2 regions of the Micromonospora sp. NBC_01392 genome follow, and region 2 is predicted to be linked to the other one. Evidence: predicted binding sites of a transcription regulator. Region 2 holds the regulator's gene; the other holds the start of a gene.
What was found. Region 2 encodes HspR, which represses chaperone genes until heat shock. Its sites were predicted from a motif close to TTGAGTNNNNNNNACTCAA; they were not measured.

Region 1 (3,391 bases), 3.3 Mb from region 2:
GAACAACCCGTCGCTGCTCATCACGCAGTTCCCCAACCAGGTGCAGCGCAACCAGCCGTTCACGCTCCGGGTCACCACGAGGAACCTGGTGCGGGACCGCTTCCTCGCCGCCGGGCAGGGCGGCTACTACCTGGAGAGCTCGCTGCTCAACGACCAGGGTCTGGTCCGCGGTCACTTCCACACCGCGTGCCGGATGCTCGGCAGCACCCGGCAGCCCCCGAACCCGCAGGACGTGCCGGCCTTCTTCGTCGCCACCGAGGACGGCCGGGGCGGGTCCCAGCCGGACGACGTGCTGATCCAGATCCCGGGTCTGCCGGACTCGGGCCTGGCCCAGTGCTCGGTCTGGGCCGGCGACGGCTCGCACCGGATCCCGATGATGGAGCGGGCGAACCAGACCCCCGCCATCGACGTGGTGCGCATCCAGGTCAACTGACCCGCACGCCGACGGCCGGAGCCGCCCGGGTACGCCCGGGCGGCTCCGGCCGCTTCGCGGGTGGGTCGGGCCGAGTCGTCGGTGGGCCTTCCGGGCTGGGTCGCCGGTGCCGTCGCCCCGGTGTGCGGCCGGTGGCTCGCCGCCGTCGAGGAAGCACGCGGCGGCGCTGTCCGCCCGACCGTCCGGCGGCCCCCGGGTGCCGGCGACGGGACCCGGGTGGCGGCCCGTGCACCGGCCGCGTCGTCGCTGCGGTCAGCGCGAAAGGCTGGGTACGGCAGGGTCACGCACCGCGCGGTGCGCGCGTCGAGAAAGTTGCTGCCGAGTCGATCGAGCCGGATGAAAATTGTCGACCGAAAAAGCCGGTCGGGGCCCCGCTGATTCCCAGCGTGACCCCGTGGCGCCCGACCGTGAACCGGGAGCCTCAGCGGCTCTTGTACGCCTCCACCACGGAGACCGGGATGCGCCCGCGCTCGGAAATCTCGTAGCCGTTCTTGGCGGCCCATTCGCGGATGGCGCGGTTCTGCTCGCGGTCCATTCCCGAGGTGCTCGGCCGGGTGGCGCGCCGCGCCGCGCGGCCGGCGTCGACTGGTCCGCGGCCGATGCGCCGGCCAGCGTTGATGTACGGGTCCAGCGCTTTACGCAGGACGCCCGCGTTCTCGTCGGAGACGTCGATCGTGTAGGCCACGCCGTCCAGGCTGAACTCGACGGTCCGATCGGCCTTTCCGCCGTCGAGGTCGTCCGTCAGAACGGTGATTACTTTCCTTGCCATCGCCATTACTCCCTGTGTCGGGCGGGGTGTGGCTAAGAGTTTGACCTACCTGGCGGTAATTCCGCAACAATACCCGACACTTTCTATTCGGCGGGTCGGGGTAAACGATGGACCGGCAATAGGGTCGGAGCGGGTGGACGTGGCGTGGGTCACAAGCCGGAACAAGGTGCACGGTTTGTTACTTGAGCCAGACACGCTCAACCAACTGATGGCAGGTGTTCGATGGCAACTCTTCCGGTACTTCCCCTGACCGACGCCGTCCTGCTGCCCGGGATGGTCGTCCCGGTGACCCTCGACCCGACCACCCAGGCCGCTGTCGACGCGGCCCGCGCCACCGGCGACAAGACGCTGCTGGCGGTGCCCCGCATCGACGGCGAGTACGGCTCGGTCGGCGTGGTCGCCACCCTCGAGAAGGTGGGCCGACTGCCCAGCGGCGAACCGGCGGCCGTGGTGCGCGGCATCGCCCGCGCCCGCATCGGCTCCGGCGTGCCCGGCCCGGGTGCGGCGCTCTGGGTCGAGGCGACGACCCTCGACGAACCCGCGCCGGCCGGCCGGGCCCGGGAACTGGCCCGCGAGTACCGCGCGCTGATGACCTCGGTGCTCCAGCAGCGCGGCGCCTGGCAGGTCATCGACGCCATGGAGCGGATGACCGACCTCTCCGAGCTGGCCGACTCGGCCGGCTACGCGCCCTGGCTCAGCCTGGCGCAGAAGACCGAGCTGCTCGCCGCGCCGGACGTCACCGCCCGGCTGGAGCTGCTGGTCGGCTGGGTGAAGGAGCACCTGGCCGAGCAGGAGGTCACCGAGCAGATCAACACCGATGTCCGGGAAGGGCTGGAGAAGTCCCAGCGGGAGTTCCTGCTCCGGCAGCAGCTCGCCGCGATCCGCAAGGAACTCGGCGAGGACGAGCCGGACGGCTCCGCCGACTACCGGGCCCGGGTCGAGTCCGCCGACCTGCCGGACAAGGTCCGCGAGGCGGCCCTGCGCGAGGTCGGCAAGTTGGAGCGGGCCAGCGACGCCTCGCCCGAGGCGGGCTGGATCCGTACCTGGCTGGACACGGTCCTGGAGATGCCGTGGAGCACGCGTACCGAGGACAACACCGACCTGGCCGCGGCCCGGGCGGTGCTCGACGCGGACCACGCCGGCCTGGCCGACGTGAAGGACCGCATCCTGGAGTACCTCGCGGTGCGCAACCGCCGCGCGGAGCGCAACCTCGGCGTGGTCGGCGGACGCGGCTCCGGCGCGGTGCTCGCCCTGGCCGGCCCGCCCGGCGTCGGCAAGACCAGCCTGGGCGAGTCGGTGGCCCGGGCGCTGGGTCGCACCTTCGTCCGGGTCTCGCTCGGCGGGGTGCGGGACGAGGCCGAGATCCGGGGCCACCGGCGCACCTACGTCGGCGCGCTGCCCGGCCGCATCGTGCGGGCGCTGCGTGAGGCCGGCTCGATGAACCCGGTCGTGCTGCTCGACGAGGTCGACAAGCTGGCCGTCGGCTACTCCGGCGACCCGGCGGCGGCCCTGCTGGAGGTGCTCGACCCGGCGCAGAACCACACCTTCCGTGACCACTACCTCGAGGTCGACCTCGACCTGTCCGACGTGCTCTTCCTGGCCACCGCCAACGTGGTGGAGAACATCCCCGGCCCGTTGCTGGACCGGATGGAGCTGGTCACGCTGGACGGCTACACCGAGGACGAGAAGGTGGCCATCGCCCGGGACCACCTGCTGCCCCGGCAGCAGGAGCGGGCCGGGCTGACCGCCGACGAGGTGACCGTCGCCGACGAGGCGCTGGCGCTGATCGCCGGGGAGTACACCCGGGAGGCCGGCGTCCGGCAGCTCGAACGGGCGCTGGCGAAGATCCTGCGCAAGGTGACCGTGGCGTTGGCGTCCGACCCGGCGCCGGTCCGCGTCGACACCGCCACCCTGGCCCGCTACCTGGGTCGGCCCAAGTTCACCCCGGAGTCGGCCGAACGTACGGCGGTGCCCGGCGTGGCCACCGGCCTGGCCGTCACCGGCGCGGGCGGGGACGTGCTCTTCATCGAGGCGACCAGCATGGAGGGCGAGCCGGGCCTGACCCTCACCGGTCAGCTCGGGGACGTGATGAAGGAGTCGGCGCACATCGCGCTGTCCTACCTGCGCTCCAACGGACGACGGCTCGGCATCGACCCGAATGCCCTCGCCGGGCGGCGGATCCACGTGCA
Region 2 (3,391 bases):
GGCCTGACCGCGTTCGGCGAGCAGGGCGACCCGTTCGACCCGACCCGGCACGAGGCGGTGGCGCACCAGACCTCCGCCGACGTGACCGAGCCGACCTGCGTGCAGGTCATGCGCCGGGGCTACCAACTCGGCGAGCGTCTGCTGCGGCCGGCTCTGGTCGCGGTCGCGGACCCGGAGTAGTGCCGACCCGTGACGTCCCGCCCGCCCGCACCGGGCGGGCGGGACGACCGGGATTCGACCCGTGGAAGGGGGTGGACCGGTGAGTTCCAAGGACTGGATCGAGAAGGACTACTACGCCGCGTTGGGCGTGGACAAGTCCGCCTCCTCGGACGAGATCAAGAAGTCGTACCGGAAGCTGGCCCGGGAGTCGCATCCGGACCACAACCCCGGTGATGCCGGGGCCGAGGAGCGGTTCAAGACCGTCTCCGAGGCGTACGCGGTGCTCGGCGACGAGAAGAAGCGTCGCGAGTACGACGAGATGCGGTCGCTGTTCGGCTCGGGCGCGTTCCGGCGCGGCGCCCGCGGCGCGGGCCAGTCCGGGGGCGCGCCGTTCGACGTCTCCGACCTGTTCGGCGGTGGCGGTGCCGGCGGTGGTGGCGACGCCCGGTTCGGTGGCGGCGGCTTCACCGACCTGTTCAGCACGATCTTCTCCGGTGGCGGTGCCGGCGGCGGGGCACGCCCGCGCGGTCCGGCCCGGGGCCGGGACGTCGAGGCCGAGGTGGCGCTGGACTTCTCCGACGCGGTCCGCGGCGTCACCCTGCCGCTGACCCTGCGCGCACCAGGGGTCTGCGACACCTGCCACGGCAACGGCGCGAAGCCGGGTACCACGCCGGTGGCCTGCCCGGTCTGCCACGGCGCCGGGGTGACCACCCGCAACCAGGGGTCGTTCAGCTTCTCCGAGCCGTGCCGCAACTGCCAGGGCGTCGGCACGATCGTCGAGGAGAAGTGCCCGGAGTGCCACGGCACCGGCGGGGTCACCAAGACCCGCACGCTGACCGTGCGCTTCCCGGCCGGGGTGGCCGACGGCCAGCGGATCCGACTGGCCGGTCGCGGCGAACCCGGCGACCGGGGCGGCCCGGCGGGAGATCTGTTCGTGCACGTGAAGGTGCGCCCGGACGAGCTGTTCGGACGCACCGGGGACGATCTGACCCTGAACGTCCCGATCACGTACGCCGAGGCGGTGCTCGGCACCGACCTGCGGGTGCCGACCCTGGACGGCACGGTGACGTTGCGGGTGCCACCGGGTACCCCCGCCGGGCGGGTGCTGCGGGCCCGCGGCAAGGGCGTCGTACGCAACGACGGCCGCGCCGGTGACCTGCTGGTCACGCTCGACGTGGTGGTCCCGGCGAAGGTGTCGGACGAGGCGCGGGCGGCGCTGGAGACCTTCGCGGCACAGACCCCGCCCGCCGCGCGGGAACATCTCGACGCGCGGGTACGTCGATTCAGTTGACGGCGGCAGCGGAGGTGAGCGGGCATGTCGGAGGAGTACGTCGGCTCGGGTGACCCGGCCTACGAAGCCAAGATTCTGATGATCTCGGTGGCGGCGCGGATGGCGGGCATGCACCCCCAGACGCTGCGCCAGTACGACCGGCTGGGCCTGGTGCAGCCCGGCCGGGCGGCCGGCGGCGGTCGCCGGTACAGCGTCCGGGACGTGGTGCTGCTGCGCGAGGTGCAGCGGCTCAGTCAGGACGACGGGATCAACCTGGCCGGGGTCAAGCGGATCATCGGGCTGGAGCGGCTGCTGGAGGAGGCGCAGCAGCGGGTGGCCCGGCTGGAGGCGGAGCTGGACGCCGCGTACCGGCGGATCGCCGAGCTGGAGTCGCTGGGTGGCTTCCCCCGCGGCGACCTGGTGCCCACCAACCGCACCTCCACCGCGCTCGTGGTCTGGCGTCCCCGCCGTACCCCCGATCGCTGACACCTGCTGCTCGCGCTCGTTCGAGGGCCGGCACGTCCCCGCTGTTCCCGGGGCCGTTGCCGGCCTTCCGTCGTCTCTCCCCTTGCCCCCATGGCTGCAGAGCAAGTGGGTGGAACGCCATGGGTGTCTCCCGGCCGCGGAGGGCTCCATGGCGTTCCACCGGTGCCGGCCGGAGGTTGCGGAAGTGGGAGTGCGGCGGAGTGGATTCCACTAGGCTTCCGATCAGGGATGAAAGCCCTGAAACGGAATCCGGGCTGGCGGGGGGAGCCATGGCGGAACCGGCGAAGAAAGTGGCGGAACGCGCGGAGGAACGCCTCGAGAAGGTGGCCGAGAACGTCAAGGAGCGGTTCGACCGGGTCACCGAGGGCCGCTTCAGCGACAAGGTCAAGGAAGGGCGCTTCGCCGACCAGACCGACCACGGTGTGGACCGCGCCAGGGACGACGAACGGCGCAAGAAGCAGGGCGGATCGACCTGACCGATCCGTCGACGTGCGGGCCGGGACCCACGGGGGGTCCCGGCCCGTTCGCCATTTCGTGCGGGCCGGACGCCACTCGGCCCACCCTGACCGGCGATCATGAAGTTGGCGGCATCGGTGGAGATCGACACCGCCGTCAACTTCATGATCACGGCGGAGGTGGGGTCGGGGGTTGGGGGTTGGGCGGGGTGGGTCAGAGGCGGCGGTTCTCGCGGACCAGGCCGCCCTCGCACCAGTCGCGGTAGACGAAGAGATCCGGGCGGGCGAGCAGCACCCGGCTGTTGTGCGCCCAGTTGCGCATCAGGTCGTCGCCGGTCCGTTCGGCCTGCTCGACCAGCTTGCGGAAGCGGCGTTTCGGGTGCGCGCGGAAGTTCGTCCGGATGCCGTCGGCGGCGTAGATGTAGAGGCAGTGCAGCGCGAACCGGCGGGCCGGGCAGGACCGGTCCATGGCCAGGTCGAACAGCGTCTGCACCAGGTGGTCACCGGCGACCAGCAGGTCCCAGTCCGGCGGCATGGAGGCCAGTGGCACCGAGTCCGGTTGGTACGCCCAGGCCCGCAGCTCGGCGGGGGAGGGATCGACCGGGTTGGCGAAGCCGTGGAACGTCTCTTCCCGCACGTTCACCGGCCGACCTTCCGCTGACGCTGACGGGGGCTCCGGCCACCCGCGGACCCTGGCTGCTGGGGCGACACGTTAACGCGCTTCGGCGGAGCAGTGGTAGACCTTCCCGGAACCAATTTGACAACCGTTGGTCGGGCCGGACCGGCTGAGCAGCCGATCAGGCCCGGCCTCGGGTCAGTCGCCCACCGGCACCGTGACCGGTCGGGTGGCGGCGGCGCGTCGGCGCAGCCACTGCTTGAACCACGGAGTGTCCGGCAACCGGGCGAGCAGCGGACCGGTCACCACCGTGATCAGCACGTACGCGGTGGCGAGCGCGGCCAGCTTCGGCTCCACCGGGTAGACGGCCGACACGGCCAACCCGGCGATGACGATGGAGAACTC

Region 1: a site for HspR is predicted at 1,385-1,403, ahead of lon (endopeptidase La). Genes of this name have one in related genera too.

Annotation. Positions count from the first base shown of each region.
Region 1 is NZ_CP109549.1:4,190,284-4,193,674, reverse strand. It holds gene OG767_RS18270 (hypothetical protein) at 1-433, shown strand, start outside; gene OG767_RS18265 (Lsr2 family protein) at 855-1,202, opposite strand; gene lon (endopeptidase La) at 1,425-3,391, shown strand, end outside.
Region 2 is NZ_CP109549.1:403,951-407,341, forward strand. It holds gene grpE (nucleotide exchange factor GrpE) at 1-180, shown strand, start outside; gene dnaJ (molecular chaperone DnaJ) at 260-1,450, shown strand; gene OG767_RS01850 (heat shock protein transcriptional repressor HspR) at 1,475-1,915, shown strand; gene OG767_RS01855 (hypothetical protein) at 2,185-2,391, shown strand; gene OG767_RS01860 (hypothetical protein) at 2,585-3,013, opposite strand; gene OG767_RS01865 (cation:proton antiporter) at 3,185-3,391, opposite strand, start outside.